DNA from 3 places in the Chryseobacterium sp. 2VB genome. Region 3 is predicted to be linked to each of the others. Evidence: riboswitches for the same ligand, from Rfam matches in the RefSeq annotation. Region 3 holds a riboswitch; each other region holds the start of a gene.
The links. A riboswitch is a leader RNA that binds a small molecule or an ion and turns the genes downstream of it on or off. The one in region 3 is predicted to bind cobalamin.
Positions count from the first base shown of each region.

Region 1: linked by a shared signal. The riboswitch ahead of FFS26_RS10405 (TonB-dependent receptor plug domain-containing protein) and the one ahead of FFS26_RS18855 (TonB-dependent receptor plug domain-containing protein) in region 3 are both predicted to bind cobalamin.
Region 2: linked by a shared signal. The riboswitch ahead of metE (5-methyltetrahydropteroyltriglutamate--homocysteine S-methyltransferase) and the one ahead of FFS26_RS18855 (TonB-dependent receptor plug domain-containing protein) in region 3 are both predicted to bind cobalamin.

Region 1 is NZ_SCNC01000009.1:26,003-29,160, reverse strand. It holds gene FFS26_RS10405 (TonB-dependent receptor plug domain-containing protein) at 1-1,735, opposite strand, end outside; cobalamin riboswitch at 1,844-2,029, opposite strand; gene FFS26_RS10400 (transporter) at 2,122-3,069, opposite strand; gene FFS26_RS10395 (cytochrome-c peroxidase) at 3,082-3,158, opposite strand, start outside.
Region 2 is NZ_SCNC01000002.1:451,255-454,412, forward strand. It holds gene FFS26_RS04075 (hypothetical protein) at 1-470, shown strand, start outside; gene FFS26_RS04080 (Lrp/AsnC family transcriptional regulator) at 554-1,015, opposite strand; cobalamin riboswitch at 1,211-1,398, shown strand; gene metE (5-methyltetrahydropteroyltriglutamate--homocysteine S-methyltransferase) at 1,570-3,158, shown strand, end outside.
Region 3 is NZ_SCNC01000026.1:30,573-33,730, reverse strand. It holds gene FFS26_RS18860 (T9SS type A sorting domain-containing protein) at 1-1,115, shown strand, start outside; cobalamin riboswitch at 1,253-1,431, shown strand; gene FFS26_RS18855 (TonB-dependent receptor plug domain-containing protein) at 1,463-3,158, shown strand, end outside.

The DNA of each region.
Region 1 (3,158 bases), on a different contig from region 3:
AAGGAATCTGATTGCGGTAGAAAGTATCTTCAGGATCACTGATATCTTTTGCACTTTGGTATGTATAAGAAAGCAAAGGTCGGAGGGTTACTTTTCCAAGCTGCATTTCAGTCTGCACATTCACATCTGCACCAATGATTTCAACCAATCCAAGATTCATCATCAGCCAGCGGAACATGCTTCCGTTCGGAGCTGCCACAATTTTATCCTGTACTTTATTGTAGTAACCGTCTACTTTAGCATAAAATGTTTTAAGGAAACGGTTGTTATAATTCTTCTGATAAGTAAATCCTACATCATATTGATTGGTGAATTCCGGTTTCAGGTAGGTATTTCCGATATTGGTATAATACAAATCATTGAAGGTTGGAAGTCTGAAAATTCTTTTATAGAAAGCCCTTAGAGTAAGCTCCGGAATTTTTTCCGGCTGATAGCTCATAAACACCGCAGGTGTCCACTCTCTGGCATCTCCCGGTCTTTTATTTTTTCTTACTTCTTCAAAAGTAAAGGTTCCTAAAAGGCTTCCCATAATTTTGAATCTGTTCAACTGATAGGTTGTTGCTAATGCGACCAATGTAGTGTAGCGGGTAGGATAAGAAAAGTTATCCAGATTCGCGTCCAGATTATTGTACTGAAAATCTCCACTCAGGCTGACATCCCAATTGGGAGTGATTGAGTAAATATTGGAAGAGGAAAGATAAAGTTCCCTTTGGATATAGGTGTTATCGGTATAAATAATAGACTGCGAACGAACTGTGTCCATGAAATGGGTATAATCGTAAGCAAATTTTGCTTTAAGCTGTGTTTCAAATTTCGGGAACAGTTTTTTTCTCAGATTGGCCTGTACGAAATAATTTTCATCTGAAAGTCTCGCTCCTCTTCCGCCAAAGCGACCATTCACAATGGGAGCCGGCATTCCACGATCTGAAATATAACCATACCCTCTGATATTCCAGCTTCCATTATTTAAAGTTCCGTTGAAAGAAGTTTCAAACCGTTTTGCTTTGATATCTGAGTCCTGTCTTTTAGCGATGGTATCGTACGCCTGCTGCCCATCAGGATATTTCTTCGCGTACCGGAACCTGTAAATTCCGTCACTCTGCATAAATTCTCCGCTGAAGCTGGCAGAAATCTTGTCTGAAATTTTCTGTTCCAACCGGAATGAAGGATTAAAGAGATCAATAGATGCACTTTTTGCTCTTATCACCAAATTGGTTTTTCTTGGTCCTTTAAATATGGGTGTTTTAGGCTGTAAATAGATAGACCCCGAAGAGCCAAAGTCCTTTGCTGGCTGAAAAATTTCACTTTTCTGTCCGTTATACAACGATATTTCTTCCAGATCATCCAAAGAGTACCTCCCCAGATCTACCAGTCCGTTTTGAGCATTTCCTAATTGAATTCCATCATAAAAAACCCCTACATGCTGGCTTCCCATGCTTCGGATGTTGATGGTTTTCAAACCACCCAATCCTCCGTAATCTTTAATCTGAACGCCTGAAAAATACCGTAGTGCATCTGCAACAGAATGGCTGTTCAGTCTTTCCAGCTGTTCTCCCTGCAGGGTTTGTGCCGGAAGGATTTCTTTAAAATTCTTTTTATAAAGGTTGATTCCTTTAATGGTCTCTTCCTGAAGACTGTCTTTTTTCTTGGTTTGGGAAAACAAAAGTTGAGATGTGATCACCAATATTGTGAAAACAGCTTTATGAATTGCAGAAGTAGTTAGTTTTGCCGCCATTAGCTCATTTAAGGTAATGAAGACGCTAATGGGTATAAGAATACAACGACAAAGCACAGCGGTCACTGCACAGAATCATTGATGTCCTAAGCTTTATTCCACGAAAGCGTCAAACGATTATTGTCTGGCAGGTCTTCTGACTTACTCCATTTTTGAAATCCTTCCCATTAAAAAATAGTGGATATATTCTTCAAAAACTTTGGTGCGGAGCTTACAGCAGCGGGTCTGTCCCGGATTTTCACCGGATTCCCTTTTAAGAGCTTTTTACGGCTCACCAAATTCCGGCAAAGATAAATAATTATTCCTAATCCCCAACTAAAATCATGATTTATAAACAATTAAAGCTCCCGAAGGAGCTTTAACATGATTTCAACAAGGGTTTCTTTTTAAATTCCAATATTCAGAAAAATACTGAATCTTGATTTGGCTTCAATATCTCCTCCCGCCAGGCGCGTGTACATGGGAAGCATGACTTCACTTCCCAGGCTCAGCTTTTTATAAGAGGCTTCAAAACCTAATTTTCCGTACAAAGCACTTCCTGCAGTGTTCGGCAATGCTTCATCAAACTGTTTATTCTGAGCATAAACTTCTCCCTGAACTCCAGTTTTTACAGAGAATATAGATTTTTCATTTCCTGCAACCTGATAAAAACCTGTTGCTGCATAGTTCCATTGGTTTCCAAAACGGTAATTTTTCCTGTTCTCTGTTTTAATGGTATAATCTGTATTCACCAGTACGGCTACTTTATTTTTCTGAAACTTATAATTCAAAGCCGCCTGATAATCCCAGCTTCCGGTTCCCAGCTGAAAGCTTGGGTTGACACCGGATGCTCCTTTTTCATCAAACTTCCCTAGTGGAATTTTCACTCCCAGCCCTCCGCTCAGATAATGGAAATTATCTTTGGAACTCATCAACTGGTAAATTCCCATCAGGTTTAAATCTCCTATTCCATTGATTCTGACATCTCCCTGCATGGTTTTCTTTTTATGAAAATGGAATGGAAGGCTCGCATAAACACTCAGTTTTTTAGTCAGTGGAATTTTCCCCCAAAGTTGCAGCGTATTGAAATACTGATCCTGGGTAAGATCTTTTACAAATAAGTTCTCTTTCGCTTTATAATGCTGCGCAAAGTATTTGATCCCGATAAACTGCGGATTCAGTAAAGATTCAAAGCCGGAAGATCCGTTTCCTGCTGCACAGCCGCAAGCATCACAGTCATCATCAAAATCGAATCTGTTAAGCGTTTCGGGAGCAATATAAGCACTGTCTCTGATGGTTTTTGCCTGATACTGACTAAACACGATCAAACTTACTATCAATATAATCTTCTTCATGTTTTTTATAAATTATTCTGCAAATTTTGGATTGGATATAAAACTTTTATCCGATAATGTTTTCAGGAACGCAATGATCGATTGTTTTT
Region 2 (3,158 bases), on a different contig from region 3:
AAACAGCCGCATTGGGCTCTTTACTGAACAAAAACTTAGAATTCATATTCCCACAGACTCCGGATAAAATTTCAAAAGCGTTGAACGTAAAAACTGTTTTTTATGAAGATGCCAACGAAGAAAAATATGCAAAATGGCCTATGAAAACAGGACTGGAGCTTTATTGCAGCCTGGGAAAAGACAATAGTATCAATGAGATGTTTTTTGTGACTTCAGACAATAAACCTGTCATTGTGGAAGGACTTCCTTTTGGTCTTGTTCTGAATAAAAGTACATTACAGGACAGTAAAACGAAGTTCGGTAAGTACAATGCCAAAATACAAAAATCAGGAGCAGACAGTGAATTTCCTGGAGGGTCAAAACTGGTTTTTAAAAAAGGGAAACATTATACAACATTGCTTTTCGACAGTAAGAACCTGTTAAAATCAATAGGTTTAACAACAGAACTTAGGGATCCGGCTGCCAATTAAGTACTAAAAAACAAAATAATAATAGTATCCGTCATTATTGACGGATTTTTTTATCCTCAGACGGCGTTAACTTTAAAAGAAATCTATATCGTCAGTCCATGGTTGTTTTTTACCTCAGCCATCACAAAAGTACTGTGTGTGCTGCCGATAGAATCTACGGATCCCAGCTTGTTAAATACAAAATCCTGATAATGCTTCATATCCCGCACCTGGACTTTCAGAAGGAAATCAAAATCTCCGGAAATATTGTAACATTCCGCAACTTCTTCAATTTCTAAAATTTCTTTTACAAAATCATACCCCACAGACCGGTCGTGAATTTTAAGTTTGATCTGGCAGAAAACCGTAAATCCGCGGTTCAGTTTTTCAGCATCAAGAACTGCTGCATATCTTTTAACAAAACCTTCCTGCTCAAGCCTTTTTACCCTTTCAAAAACCGGTGAAGTAGAAAGGTTCACTTCTTTAGCGAGCTCTTTAACGGTGAGTTTGGCGTTTTTCTGGAGGAGCCTGAGCAGCTGTACATCCTTATCATCGAGTTGTTCCACAGAATATTATTCTTTTAAATGATTAAAACAGTCAAATATAAAGAATTATATGCTTTTATTTTTAATTCCTGAAGTTTAATTTGCTTAATTATTTGTTTCTAGTTGTGGTTTTATTCTGTATTAATAATTTTACACAAAATTAAAAACTTTTACTGATAACCTTTGTTAAAGGTAAAAATACAGTTCTTTACAGATACTTCATCAAACAGGAAAGGTTTTACTTAAGGTAGATTAATAGGGAATCGTGTGAAAATCACGAGCTGTCGCGCAACTGTAAGTAAACACACCAAAAGTTTCTGTCCTTGCAGATCCACTGCCAAAAGCGGGAAGGATGACGGAAACTGTTACAAGTCAGGAGACCTGCCTTTACTGAATTGACAATGCTTTCGCGGGCTGAAGCTTTGGGTCATACAGATGGTGTATCAGATTTTGTATTTTCTTCTGAAGGGAAATACATTGTCTGCTATGTCACTATTTCCTGAAACTTTTTCCGCAAAACATAACGAAGCATTGTAAAGGACTTCCCAATAAGTTTAATTAAAAAGTTTAAAAAAATGCAAACTCACATTCTTGGCTATCCGCGTATTGGTAGCAAAAGAGAACTCAAAAAAGCCTGCGAGCAGTACTGGTCAGGTAAAATCCTTTTGGAAGAACTTCTGAACACCGGAAGAACTCTCTGCAGTCAAAACTGGAATATCCAGAAAGAAGCAGGAATAGATCTTATCCCATGTAATGATTTTTCATATTATGATCAGGTATTGGATATGAGTCTTGTCGTAGGTGCCATTCCAACAAGGTACCATGAAGTGGTGCTTAAAAAAAACAATACTGAGCTGGATCTTTACTTTGCTATGGCAAGAGGATATCAGAAAGACGGATTGGATATCACTGCCATGGAAATGACCAAGTGGTTCGATACCAACTATCACTACATCGTTCCGGAATTTTATAAAAATCAACAGTTTAAGCTGAGCTCAGACAAAATTTTCAATGAATTTGCAGGAGCAAAACAAGCGGGAATCAATGCAAAACCGGTGATTATCGGACTGGTTTCTTATCTGTTATTAGGAAAAGAAAAAGAAGAGGGATTTGATAAGCTGGATTTGGCAGTAAATCTTCTTCCAGTCTATACCGAGATTTTAACCAAACTTCAGGATCAGGGTGCGGAATGGATTCAGTTTGATGAACCTTTTATGGCATTGGATTTAACAGAGAAAGCCAAAGAAACTTATCGTTATGTGTATGCCGAAATCAGAAAACGTTTCCCGAAACTGAAATTTATTGTGGCTTCCTATTTTGACGGATTAAAAGACAATACTTCACTTGCCGTTTCACTTCCTGTCAATACATTGCATGTTGATCTGGTTAGAAATCCTGAGCAGCTGGATGATATTCTGAATGTTATTCCGGACAGTTTAAACCTTTCATTAGGATTGGTTGACGGTAGAAATATCTGGAAAAATGATTATGAAAAATCCTTGTCTTTCATCAGAAAAGCGGTTGAAAAATTAGGATCTGAAAGGATTTTCATTGCACCATCATGCTCATTGCTTCATTCACCTTGTGACCTTGATTTTGAAACCAGTCTTAATCCTGAAATTAAAAAATGGCTGGCTTTTGCAAAACAAAAAGTAAAGGAAGTCGTAACGCTTAAACAACTGGCATCCGGAACGGAAAATGAACAGGTTCTTGAAGCATTTGAAGAAAATAAAAAAGCAATTGAAAGCAGAAGAACTTCTTCTCTTATCCATAATGATCAGGTAAAACAGAGAGTAAATTCAGTTACTGAAAAAGATGCTCAGAGAATAAATACTTTCAAAATCCGTAAAGAAGAACAGCAGGAAGTATTGCAGCTACCTTTATTTCCAACCACTACAATCGGATCATTCCCGCAAACCACAGAAGTAAGAAGCTGGAGAGCAAAATTTAAAAAAGGAGAGCTTACTGCAGAACAATATGATACTTTATTGAAACAGGAAACGCAGAGAACAATCCGCTGGCAGGAAGACATCGGAATTGATGTATTGGTTCATGGAGAATTTGAGCGAAACGACATGGTGGAATATTTCGGGGAACAGTTGGAAGGATTTGTATTCACTAAAAACGGTTGGGTACAAAGCTACGGAAGCCGTTGTGTGAAACC
Region 3 (3,158 bases):
TAGGTTCTATAACAAATGGATATCCGGCTGCAGGCAGAACCATTGTTTCGAATGACGGAACCAAAATATCGTCCTCCGTTACCAATGCCGCAACAGGATTCAATGAAATATCTACCTATGATGTCGCTACGGCCACATGGGTAAACAGAGGCGGGCTTGTACCTACAGGATGGGATGGCAGCGTAAGCTCTACCTGGGGAATGTCGACTGATGGAAATACTATAGTTGGTCTTGGTTTTCTCACCGCAGCGAATGCGCATGCTGTGAAATGGGATGAAGTAAACGGAATGGTAGATCTGGGAAGTATAGTTCCCGGACGCAGCTCCAGAGCAAACGCAATCAATGCAGCAGGAACAGTGATCGTAGGCTGGCAGGATGAATCAACCGGAACAAGAAGCGGAGCAAAATGGCAGGATGGAGTGGAAAGTTTTATTACAGATAATAATGGGAATCATGTAGGAGAAGCAGGAGGAATTTCTGCAGACGGAAATACAATAATAGGTTCGGCAAACCCTAATCCTTATGTATGGAATGCTGTGAGCGGACTTACTTATATAACGCATCCTAATGCTTCTTTCAGCTTCAAAGGAGGTGCCACCGGGATTTCTGCTGATGGGAAAAAAGTGATCGGGTATTACAGAGCATTTGGGGCTCCTCCCATGTCAGGAGAAGGCTTTATCTGGACCTCTGCCGCCGGGAGAATTAACCTGAATGATTATGCGGCATCTTTAGGAATTGCCACTAATGGAGTAACAATGGGACTTCCTCTTGCGATTTCACAGGACGGAAAGAAAATTGCCGGGGCAGGGACGAATGCTTCAGGGCAGATGATTGCTTTTTACCTGGATACTTCTGAATTTTTATCGGTGAGTGATGCTGTGAAAGAGAAAAACAATACAGGTATCTATCCTAATCCAGTGGCTGACATCCTGTATTTTAAAGGAAAAGGAAAAATAGAGAAAGCAGAAATTTATAATATGGTTGGACAAAAGGTAAAATCATTGGATACTGTAGAAGGACAGATTGATGTTTCATCTCTGTCAAAAGGAGATTATATTTTACAATATTCCGTAAAAGGAGTACAACAGGAGTCTTATAAATTTATTAAAAAGTAACATATATAAATAGTAAAGTAGTGGGATGAATGGCTGTTTTCAATATTGAAAGCGGCCGTTCTTTTTTGTGTATATAACAAAAGGATAGCATGTTTTGTATAGAAAAGTCTGGTTTTTGGCAAATACATATAAAAAACTATCTTTGCAAAAATTTTGGTTTCCAGTATTTTGGAATGAAAAGGGAATCGGGTGTAACTCCCGGACTGTCCCCGCAACTGTAAATCGCAACACAAGTTTCTGCAAAACGCCACTGTGTAAAAACGGGAAGGAGCAGAATGCGAAAGTCAGGAGACCTGCCAGGATTATAATTAAAAAACATATTGCTTTCGGAGGAAAAGTAAAAAAGTATGGATATAAAAAGATCTTTAGTACTGCTTTTTTCATCTTATGGGTGTTTTCTTTTTGGACAAGAGAAAACCATTGACACTATTTATGTCTTCGACAACCAGATGAACAGGGTGAAACTTTTTCATCCCGTAAAAACAATTACAGCAGAAGATGCTGAAAAAAACTCCGGTAATCTTTCGGAGCTTCTGAGGTTTCAGTCGCAGGTTTTTATTAAAGAAAATGGCCGCGGAGCCGTGTCTTCACCTTCTTTTAGAGGAACTACCGCCCAGCAGACTGCATTCGTGTGGAACGGAATTAATATCAATTCTAATTTTTTAGGGCAGGGAGATATCAATAATATTGCTTTGTTCGGCTATGATCAGATCGGTATCAAAGCTGGTGGAGGAAGTGTAGTGTACGGAAGCGGTGCCATCGGGGGAAGTATTCACCTGAATAATACCCTTGATTTTAATAAAGGTTTCCATGGTTCTTTATTTTCTGAAGTGGCTTCCTTTAATACCTATAATAATTTTGTGAAAGGGTCTTACAGCAATGATAAGTTCAGTTTTAAAGCCTCCGGAAATTATTCTGTAAGTGAAAATGATTATAAGGTAAGCGATCTGAATTACATCAACAGAAACGGGAATTATTACAATACGACATTCAATGTAGGAGCATCCTATAAAATTACAAACGATCATAAGGTTTCGTGGCAAAGCCAGTTTTTTGATTCTTCACAGCATTATCCTGTGTATGAGGAAACGGGAACAAAAACAAAATATACAACTCAAAGTGTAAGAAGTCTTCTTTCTTGGGACTGGAACAAAGCGAAGTTCAGCAATTCCCTTAAAGCAGCCTACACGGAAGAGAATTTTCAGTATTTCGGTTCGTTAAGCCAGCCTAAATCCAGTGGAGGAACCGGGAAGAATTATATCTTTAAAAATGATTTTAATTATTTCCTGAATTCAAAATGGAATTTTAATATCATCGGAGAATTTCAGATTAATAAAGGAGAAGGGTACGAGAGCGGAATATCCAATGTCAGCAGGAATATAGGTTCTGTTTCAGGATTATTGCGGTATTTTGCAACAAAAGATCTGCGTTTTGAAGGAGGATTCAAAAAAGATTTTGTAGAAGATGTAAAGTCTCCTTTTATGTATTCATTCTCCGGAAAATGGAACGCCGCAAAATGGTATGATCTGAGTATTAACGTATCCAAAAACTTCAGATATCCTTCATTTAATGATATTTATTATGAACCGGGAGGAAATAAAGATCTGAGACCGGAAACCTCTACTCAGGTGGATATGACCAATGAGTTCAAAGCGGGAGATTTCAAACTTACTCTGTCTCCCTACTATATGAACATCACAGATCTTATTGTATGGCTTCCAACGGCTATGGGATACTGGCAGGCATACAATGTCAATAAATCCGAATCTTACGGGCTGGAATCTCAGTTGTCTTTCAGCAAGCACTGGGGAAATCATAAATTCAGAGCCAATGCAGCATATTATTATGCAAAAGCTATCGATAAAGAAACGAAGATGCAGAGACCTTACGTTCCCATGCACAGGGGAAATGCCGGTATAGATTACGAATATGGTTTCTTCAGGTTTTATGCACAGGGACAGCTGAACGGTGTTACCTACACCACAAGTGATGAAAAGAGATCAGAAGCTATAGATCCTTATTTTCTTTTAAATATGGGAGTTT